DNA from 3 places in the Pseudoalteromonas sp. SCSIO 43095 genome. Region 3 is predicted to be linked to each of the others. Evidence: predicted binding sites of a transcription regulator. Region 3 holds the regulator's gene; each other region holds the start of a gene.
The links. The regulator sigma-54, encoded in region 3, starts transcription at its own class of promoters, with help from an activator protein. The targets are predictions, from matches to a motif close to GTTGGCACGNNNNTNGNNT.

Region 1: a site for sigma-54 is predicted at 1,667-1,685, ahead of LOC50_RS12650 (TorF family putative porin). Genes of this name have one in related genera too.
Region 2: a site for sigma-54 is predicted at 1,493-1,511, ahead of LOC50_RS09210 (P-II family nitrogen regulator). Genes of this name have one in related genera too.

What each region holds. Positions count from the first base shown of each region.
Region 1 covers NZ_CP087995.1:2,678,475-2,681,759, forward strand. Annotated here, with positions in the region: gene LOC50_RS12640 (helix-turn-helix transcriptional regulator) at 1-105, shown strand, start outside; gene LOC50_RS12645 (hypothetical protein) at 251-1,414, shown strand; gene LOC50_RS12650 (TorF family putative porin) at 1,788-2,465, shown strand; gene LOC50_RS12655 (hypothetical protein) at 2,799-3,285, shown strand, end outside.
Region 2 covers NZ_CP087995.1:1,943,908-1,947,192, reverse strand. Annotated here, with positions in the region: gene LOC50_RS09225 (type IV pilin protein) at 1-286, shown strand, start outside; gene LOC50_RS09220 (GspH/FimT family pseudopilin) at 293-826, opposite strand; gene LOC50_RS09215 (GspH/FimT family pseudopilin) at 904-1,449, opposite strand; gene LOC50_RS09210 (P-II family nitrogen regulator) at 1,610-1,948, shown strand; gene LOC50_RS09205 (outer membrane protein assembly factor BamD) at 2,004-2,768, opposite strand; gene rluD (23S rRNA pseudouridine(1911/1915/1917) synthase RluD) at 2,910-3,285, shown strand, end outside.
Region 3 covers NZ_CP087995.1:268,723-272,007, reverse strand. Annotated here, with positions in the region: gene lptB (LPS export ABC transporter ATP-binding protein) at 1-87, shown strand, start outside; gene LOC50_RS01275 (RNA polymerase factor sigma-54) at 422-1,921, shown strand; gene hpf (ribosome hibernation promoting factor) at 1,948-2,235, shown strand; gene ptsN (PTS IIA-like nitrogen regulatory protein PtsN) at 2,240-2,692, shown strand; gene rapZ (RNase adapter RapZ) at 2,712-3,285, shown strand, end outside.

The sequences.
Region 1 (3,285 bases), 640 kb from region 3:
GTAGAAACAAACCGATTTACGCCATCGGTAATAATTGCGCTTAAAATAGCGAGGCACTTTAATACTTCTGTTGAAAGCTTGTTTACGCTGCAAGAGCATGATTAAACCTCGGCAATCATGGTACTTATATTAAGCATCATGATTGCATCCCTTGAATTGTTAGGTATTATGCACGGCCCTGTTGCTATTGGCGTATTTGCGCTAAAATAAAGCAGCTAAAAAATGTATCTACTCGGAGACTCTACAAGGCATGAAAAAACTGCTAATTTCACCGTCAAAAATGGCGCTAGGCGAACAAGAAAGTCAAATTTACCAAAACATCTTGAAGCAAGCTTCAGAACTAAGCCTAAACCTAATGGCCGTGAAAGTAGAAAACCACCCAGAGGATTTTTTAGGCTGGTGTTATGAGCTACTAAGTGCAAGTAAAGACCGCATAAATTACGACTTACTAGAGCCACAACAACTGCCAGTTTTAAAAAAGCTGCACGACCAGCTAACCTCAGCAATTAGCTTTTTACAGCTAAAAACATTACGGGTAGCACCTTGGCCGGTAGTGAGTATGTTTGTAGAACAACATAAAGAACTGGTGGCACTTGATGAGCAATTACGTTTAACTGCTTATATCTCAGGCCTACGTGAACAACCATTAAAAGACATGATCCCTGAAGACTTACTCGCTTTTAGCGGTAAGCACATGGCGTCACTCGACCCGAGTACTTATAACTTTGATGTAGAATGGTTTGCCTCTACAAAAAGTGCTAAAGGCTTTCACCAGATGTTGGCTGACTTGCCAGGTGCATTTGACGATGCCCTGAGCAATATCCCACTTGAGGGTGATGTAGCGCAAAGTAATTACCAACAATTTGTAATTGCTTACTTGAGTGCATTTAATGGCAGTGATGAAAAACCAACACTAGCGCCTGCAACCCGTTTATTAGCAATGCGCCGCCCTGATGTATTTACACCGATTAGTAACAGTCGCTTAGATGCACTTTGCTCCGCACTTGGTATCACCAAATTAAATAACCGTGACTTTGAGCGTTACTGGCAAGATGTAGTACAAAGCATTCACGCTATGTCATGGTTTAAAATGGCCAATGCAGGTAATGAACTAGAAACTCAGTTAGTGGATATTAAAGCGCTAATACCTTGCTTTTTTTATTATGCAGATACGAATACTGCAGATAACTCTAACTACATTAAGCTACTAAATAAACCTACACGTAGCACTTCGAGCAGCAGTAAAGCGCCACGCCGCGGCAAAGAATCGGCTGAAATATTAGTGGACCGCGCACTTGCTGCTGATGACATCCCAGAGCATATTCGTGCTAAGCGTGATTCTATTATTAGCGAAGTACAAAAAGGCCGTGGTGTAAACGAAACAATTACACTTATGCGTACCATTTTTGGATAAAACGTATATCAAACGCAATTAGCTTTAATAAACTAGCTTAACGTTAGGGTCTGTAGACCTTTCAAGGTTAAATTTTCAAAGGCCAATAGATCCTAATATAGATAGCCTGGTAGCGCTCTAATGGTGCAGCCAGGCTTTTTTTTGCACCAGCAGTGTGTTCTTTCCTTACATACTTTTCACAAAGCGTCTTTGCGCATAATTTCAACACCTTGTTTTATAATATAAAATTTATTTTTTATTGAATAAATGGAAGCTGGCACATACAGTGCAATTCCCCCCTGCAGTAACGTAATAATACGCCGCCGTTCAAAAGGTTGTAGTCGTTTATAATAAAAAACCTTGGCGTGCAAAATCATACAATGGGAAATGAAACATGCTAAAACTACAAAAAACAATACTCATCAGTGCATTGGCATTAACAGGAATGACATCAACTACTGCATTTGCCGAAGTAACAGCCAATGCAGCCGCTACTTCTAACTACTTATGGCGCGGACAAGAGCAAACTGGGGGCGATGCAGCTGTATCTGGCGGTATTGATTACGCTAATGAATCTGGATTTTATGCGGGTACGTGGGCGTCAAATGCGTCTTGGGCCGATGAAATGACCTACGAACTAGATTTATACGCCGGTTTTGGCGGCGCTATTAATGAAAACGTAAGTTATGACGTAGGTTATATTTATTACGCTTACCCAGATGCGGCATCAGGTGCCGATGCTGATTTTTCAGAAGTTTACGGTAGCATTAGTGTGCAAGGTTTTACATTTGGTGCGGCCGTACTTGCAACATCTGCTGCCAGTGGTGATGGTACTGATTTTGGTGATTCACTGTATTTAAACGCCGATTACAGCTTCGCTGTTGGTAGCAATGGCACTGAAATGGCGCTACACATAGGGCATTACTCAGGCGATTTCATCGGTGATGACAATATCATTGATTATGGCGTATCAGTTTCTAAGGATGGTTTTACCTTTGGCCTATCTGATAACGACATGGACGGCTCAGATGTTAAAGCTTATGTAGCCTACGCTGTCGACTTTAGCTTATAAAAAGAATGTGTTACTTGCTGCAACACTAAGGGCCGAAAGGCCCTTTTCTCGATCCTACAGCCATCAATCGACTAAGCTCAGATTTTATGTCAAAACTTACCTTACACTTAGACGACTTAATTTGAACTGCTTAGCGACAACCGCTGACTCAATTCTTTGATATGGCCTGTGCCCAATAAGCTTAGATGTGTTAACAACCAAGTAGAAACAATTTGCTCATTCGCAACTCTTCCCATAAAGCACGAATAATCACTCAGCAACAATTAAACAATATATTTACATTTGTCCCCCCCCTGATATATTGTTTAAGAATCAATAAAAAAGGAATTATATATGATGAAAAAAATGATAGTCGTAATTTTATTGCTACCCACTTTACTAATAGCAAAATATGTTTCAGCACAAGGTGATAGCCTTATTTGTAGCAATTACTGGAAGGCACAATTTTCAAGCTGTCCTGCCGAGCAAATTACTTTTATAAAACAGCAAACCTACATACCTACTTTACAAGACAGCTGTAGTAATGGTGATGCTATTTGTATTGGAGATGTGAATCCGCAGCCATCCTATCAACCTTACGCTATTTATAATATTGATGATAACGAAGTCAATAGATTCCAGGTCACAATATACCCCAAAGTGATTAACGCAAATGGCCTTATAACTCAACAAGGCCGCATCGACGTTCAACGCGTAAACCCTACACAACACGAACGTGACTTTGTAAAACACTTAAATGAAGCACAGCATTACCATATGCAAGTACAGGACGCATTGACGTTTACTCAAAAAGGCGGAGTCATGTATTCGGGGAGTGAGC
Region 2 (3,285 bases), 1.4 Mb from region 3:
TGCACTTTTAGACGCTGCTAACAAACAAGAGCAGTACTTTGTGGATAACCGAGCATATTCAACTTCGTTTAGCGACTTAGGTATTCAAAGTAAAACTGAAAACGGTCATTTTGAGCTATCAATTAATGTGGTTAATAGCAATGAGTTTACAATCACTGCGAAACCCATTGCTGGTGCTGTGAAAGGGGATGCTGATTGCACGTCATTAACCATTAATGACGTTGGCTTAAAAGGAGCAACGGGTAGTAAAGGCAATACCGACATCAACTATTGCTGGGGTAGATAACATTAGCTATTTTTGGCATTTGTTGGTAGATTTTATTCGTATTCGCCCAGTTTGACTTATTGACAGAGCAAGCCCCTCAAGGCTTGCTTTTTCGTTATTTGGGCAATAGATAAAAGTACCGTTTTGAAAGCCGTTTAAAGAGCCGTCGGGTCTAAAAGTGATGGCATCCCGAGGATACTCTAAGCTATCAGAGGGATGGGTATGTTCAAAGGTACTAATAAGGCGCTCGTCATCATTCAAAGAGGTTGACTTGTCGTTATCAATAAAAAGTGACACCTGATTGTCCCAATCATCTTCTATACACTCATTATTTTTCAAGGCACATAGAGTGACGTAGCTATTATTTTCTATTGCATAAAGACGTGCATAATTGATGTTTCTGTGTAATAGATTAATCTGGTTATCTGCGCGATTGAGCGCCAAGAAATCAGGAAAAAACCATAAAGAGAGTTGGCTTAGTATCGCTATGACTGAAATGGTTACTAGTAGTTCTAATAATGTAACGCCACCATTTTTGTGAGCACTTATAATTAACTTCATCCCTGAAGCCTTTCATTGAACAGTTCATTATATTAGTTTAGTAAACAATCAAAAAAACGACAAAGTATGAAATGGCTTTAACTACAGCTCTCTGTGGTATCCCCTAAATAAAAAGCGGTGCCTGATTGCGTTAATGTTAACGCTTTTTGGTTTTTGCTTTCGCCGTTAGGACAAAATATGAAGTTCCCAGGATTTGTAGTTATACGTCCGCTGGTATTAAATCGTATACGGGTATCTGTAAATGAAACGCGATCATTAGGACTAATTTCCTCCATGACTCTGATCAAGCTATCTGTTTCATTATTATATTGGCCATTATTATTAGCATCAATAAAGGTAATAATTATTTGATCAACATCCCATTTACTTGAGCAAGTTAGGGTTTTATCACTACTTTTTACTTTTGTACCTGGAGCAGCGCATACAATTACGATCTCATCGGTACTAGCTGCTTGTGAGCGTGCAAAGCTAATATTACGTTTAAGTTCTAATAAAAAATTTTCACCTCGGTTTTCTTCCAGCATATCGCTACTGTTCCACAACGCAATAGTGGCTATAATGCTAACAATGGCCACGGTGACCATTAACTCTAATAGGGTAAATCCACGGTGCTTAGTTTTCATATAAATCTCATTAACTCGGTGATGTTTTAGTATAGCTATTTTTATTAGCATAATCATAGCATGACAGATTGTTTTATCACCGTAATTCAATCGCTTTGTTTGCTATGAACCTCATGATTGTCTAAAATCGAGGCAACTGAAGCTTTCAAAAGTAATTACTATGAAAAAAATAGAAGCAATCATTAAACCGTTTAAGCTCGATGATGTGCGTGAAGCATTATCTGATGTAGGCATTACGGGTATGACAGTAAGTGAAGTAAAAGGGTTTGGGCGTCAAAAAGGCCACACAGAGCTATACCGTGGTGCTGAGTACATGGTTGACTTTTTACCTAAAGTAAAACTAGATATTGTGCTCGGTGATGAAGACGTAGAACGTGCTATTGATGTTATTGTTAAAACAGCACAAACAGGCAAAATTGGTGATGGTAAAATATTTGTCACTGACGTAGAACGTGTGGTTCGAATTCGTACTGCAGAAGAGGATGAAGAGGCTATATAGTCGAGTAAACCTCGTAAAAAAAGGCGCTAATTTTATAACTAGCGCCTTTTTCGTGTTATTTATTTCTGCTATTAAATTTACGCGTTTGCTCTGCATGCTGACTTAGTTCAGTCAAGCCAAGCTTCTCGTAACTTTTTTCCATCATGGCGAGTGCCGCATCAAGATAACTACTTTGTGAGTAGTGCTCTACCACATATTTACCGCGATTTGCGGCTGCTAAATAGGCTTCACGTTCGTAATAGTAAGTTGCCACTTTTAGCTCATAACGTGCCATGCGGTTTAATAACCAAACTAAACGACGTTTTGCTTCTGGCGCATAATCACTTTCTGGAAAACGTTTAACCAAAGTTGATAAGTCGGTATAAGCAACACGGGTGCGTTTAGCATCTCTGTCGGCTCTGTCTACACCAAAGTATTCTTGGAAAGCATTTTTATCCGCCTTAATATTAACCAAGCCACGCATGTAGTACATGTAATCTAAATCTTTGTGGTTTGGGTTTAAGCGAATAAAACGGTCGATTGTAGCAAGTGCTTGCTCTGTATTACCTGATTGGTAATGTGCATACACTAAATCCATTTGGACTTGTTTTGAAAACGGACCAAACGGATAGCGAGAGTCAATTGCCGTTAATAATTCAATTGCACGAGCGTATAAACCAGAATCAAGCGTTTGTTTTGCATCTTCGTATAGTGCTTGTGCCGATCTGTTGGGTACGCGTTGAATATCTTCTTGGTCAGGTGCAGACGAGCAGGCCCCTAAACTAAGCATTGAAACTGAAAAAACAATGGCGAATGCACGTTTCCCTATTTTATTTATCATTTTATTTGTTACCTTCGATGTCTTCGGCTAGGCCAAGTGGGTAAAACCGAGTAAACTATGCGTATTATGTTATGCTTTTATTAAAAGCGATTCTAACCCAGTCAAGCAAAGCTTGCACTGGTAAATTGGGTAAAGTTACTAATGTCAGAGCAAATATCTCTCCAAGCCGAGGTCCCAACAGACTTAGGTGGTAAACGTCTAGACCAAGTATTAGCACAATTGTTCCCTGATTATTCACGATCACGGATAAAAACGTGGATTTTAGATGATAAAATCACCGTTGATGGTGAAATTTTCAACACCCCGCGTGAAAAACTACTCGGTGGTGAAGTTGTAGCTGTTGAAACAACAATAGAAGCACCTCGTGAATACGAAGCACAAGATATCAAATTAAACATCGTTTATGAAGACGATGATATTTTAGTGATCAACAAACCAATGGGATTAGTGGTTCATCCTGGCGCAGGTAACCCTGACGGTACGGTGTTAAATGCTTTATTACACTACTACCCAGAAA
Region 3 (3,285 bases):
GAGTTAATTGCATCAGGCACTCCTGAATACGTATTAAACGATAAAACAGTACGCGATGTTTATTTGGGCGAGCAGTTCAAGCTCTAATATGTGTGTTATTCCACTAAGCATCTGCTAAGATTAATCATACTTAGGTCTGTTGACCTATCAAGGTTGAATTTGCAGCAGTCTGTTTGGTATTTAGGCAAGGCAGAGCCTATGTGGTGTGGTATTTCCCCATAAATAGGCGATAACGCAGCATCAATGCCAAACAGGCGCTGCCCTTCGGGTTCTGCCTAGGGACGATTTACTCTTTGTTGCTCGGTTTTGACTTAGCCCACTAGGTTACAAACCTCGCGCCGCAATTAAACCGCCCCTAGTTTGAACAAATTTTAATCGTAAAGGTCAACAGACCGTAATTTAAAAGGATTGTTAGAGATACATGAGGCAATCATTACAGCTGCGCATGGGCCAGCAACTTACAATGACTCCACAATTGCAACAAGCAATTCGCTTATTGCAACTCAGTACATTGGATCTCCAGCAAGAAATTCAAGAAGCGCTCGATAGCAACCCCTTGCTTGAAGTTGAAGAACACGATTACAGCGAAGACACTGCAGGTAAAAACGAACAAAAAGCCGATAACGATGACTTAACGCTAAGTGCCTCAGCTGACGATAAACCTAGCGAGTATGAGCAAGATAGCGGCGAAGCAATGACCAAAGACACCATTAGCGATGATATGGCTATGGATGTTACTTGGGATGAATATATGAGTGCTGCGCCTGCCTCTTCATCGGGCCCAATGCCAGAAGATGAATCTATTTATCAAGGCTCTTCGACTGAAACGCTGCATGAGTATTTAATGTGGCAACTTCAACTGACGCCGTTTAGCCCTACCGATGAAGCGATAGCTATTGCAATTGTAGAAGCTGTGGACGACTCAGGGATTCTAACCCTTAGCTGTGAAGAAATATTAGAAAGCTTTAACCAAGAAAACGACGCCGAAGATGAAGTTGAACTTGACGAAATAGAAGCGGTACTAAAGCGTATTCAACTATTTGATCCAGTGGGAATAGCCGCGCGTAGTTTACAAGAGTGCTTGTGTATTCAGCTAAATCAATTTGATAAAGACACACCTTTTTTAAACGAAACAAAAATGATCTTAACCGATCATATTGATTTACTGGCTGCGCGTGACTATCGCACGTTGATGAAAAAAACAAAGCTTAAAGAAGATGAGCTTAAAGAAATCATGACGTTGATTCATACGCTCAGCCCAAAACCGGCAGACACTATTGTCAGAGAAGAGTCTGAGTACGTTATTCCTGACGTGTCGGTTAAAAAAGTAAAAGGCCGTTGGGTGGTTGAACTAAACCCAGATAGCATGCCTAAGATCAGAGTAAATAGCCAATATGCAGCTATGTCGCGTACGGTTAAATCAAGTGGTGATAGCCAGTTTATTCGCTCGCACTTACAAGAGGCTAAATGGTTTATAAAAAGCTTAGAAAGTAGAAACGACACGCTGCTTAAAGTAACTAACTGTATTGTGCAGCAACAACAGGCCTTTTTTGAACATGGTCCTGAGGCGATGAAGCCTATGGTACTTAACGATGTGGCTGAAATGGTGGAAATGCACGAGTCGACTATTTCACGTGTTACTACGCAAAAATACATGCACACACCACGTGGCATTTTTGAGCTTAAATATTTCTTTTCAAGCCATGTAAGTACTGAAAATGGTGGCGAATGCTCATCAACAGCAATACGAGCATTAATTAAAAAATTAATCGCTGCAGAAAACTCAGCTAAACCATTGAGTGATAGTAAAATTGCAGATATATTGGCAGAGCAAGGAATTAAAGTAGCGAGGAGAACTATAGCAAAATATCGCGAATCTCTAGCTATTCCCCCGTCTAATCAACGTAAAAGTTTGATTTAAGGCGTACAACAAAGAGGAAAATGTTTATGCAACTGAATTTAACTGGTCGTCATGTAGATATTACCGACTCGCTTAGAGACTACGTAAATAGCAAATTTTCGAAGTTACAGAGGCACACTGATCACATAACGAATGTGCACGTTATTCTCGATGTAGAAAAACTAAACCAAAAAGCTGAAGCAACCGTTCATGTTAGTGGCGCTGAGATTTTTGCTTCTACTGAGCATCAAGATATGTATGCCGCTATAGACTCGCTCATTGACAAGCTAGATCGTCAAGTAATTAAACACAAAGAGAAACTTGCTCGACACTAACACTATGAAACTAAGCTCACTTATCTGTCAGGACTGCAGTAAAGCTGCGGTCCTTTTTAATAGTAAAAAAAGAATTTTAGAATTTATCAGTGAATTGGCTCACAATAAACTGCCCTATTTAACACAACAAGATATTCTTAATGCATTAACTGCAAGAGAAAAGCTTGGAAGTACAGGTATAGGTCGAGGAATTGCAATTCCACATGGTCGTATGAGTGGTGTACAAGAGCCTCTTGCACTTATATTAGTGAGCGAAACGGCTATTAATTTTGATGCGATAGATAACCGACCGGTCGACATTTTTGTTGCCTTAATTGTACCTGATGGTGACAATAAGCAGCATTTAAAAACCTTAGCCACGATAGCAGAAAAGCTCAATGATAAAGAATTTTGTAAACAGTTACGCGCCGCCAAATCGGATAGCGAACTGTATCAGGTTATCGTCAGTCAATCGTAGTAATAAAGAAAGGTGGTAAATGGAATTAATAATTATAAGCGGTCGCTCAGGGTCAGGTAAATCTGTGGCGTTACGCGTTGTGGAAGACTTAGGTTATTATTGTGTAGACAATATTCCTCTTAATTTATTACCATCATTAGTGCGCAGTGTTTCCGACAGTTATAATAAAATTGCTGTGAGTGTTGATGTACGTAACCTACCTAAAGAGCAACAGCAGTTTAATGAAATCATTGAATATTTACCTGGTTTTACTAAACCAACGGTATTTTATTTAGACAGTGACGATCAAACATTAATAAAACGCTTTTCAGAAACGCGTCGTCTTCACCCTTTATCTATTGATTCTTTGCCGCTTGATTTAGCCATAAAAAAAGAAAAACAACTACTTGATGTATTGATTAATCGTGCTGATTATATGATTGATACCACAGATTTAAGTGTGCATCAGCTTGCTGAGTCTATTCGTGAAAAAATACTCGGAAAAAAAGATAAACAACTGATCATTACCTTTGAGTCATTTGGTTTTAAACACGGCCTCCCTAAAGAAGCAGATTACGTATTCGATGCCCGTTTTTTACCAAACCCGCATTGGG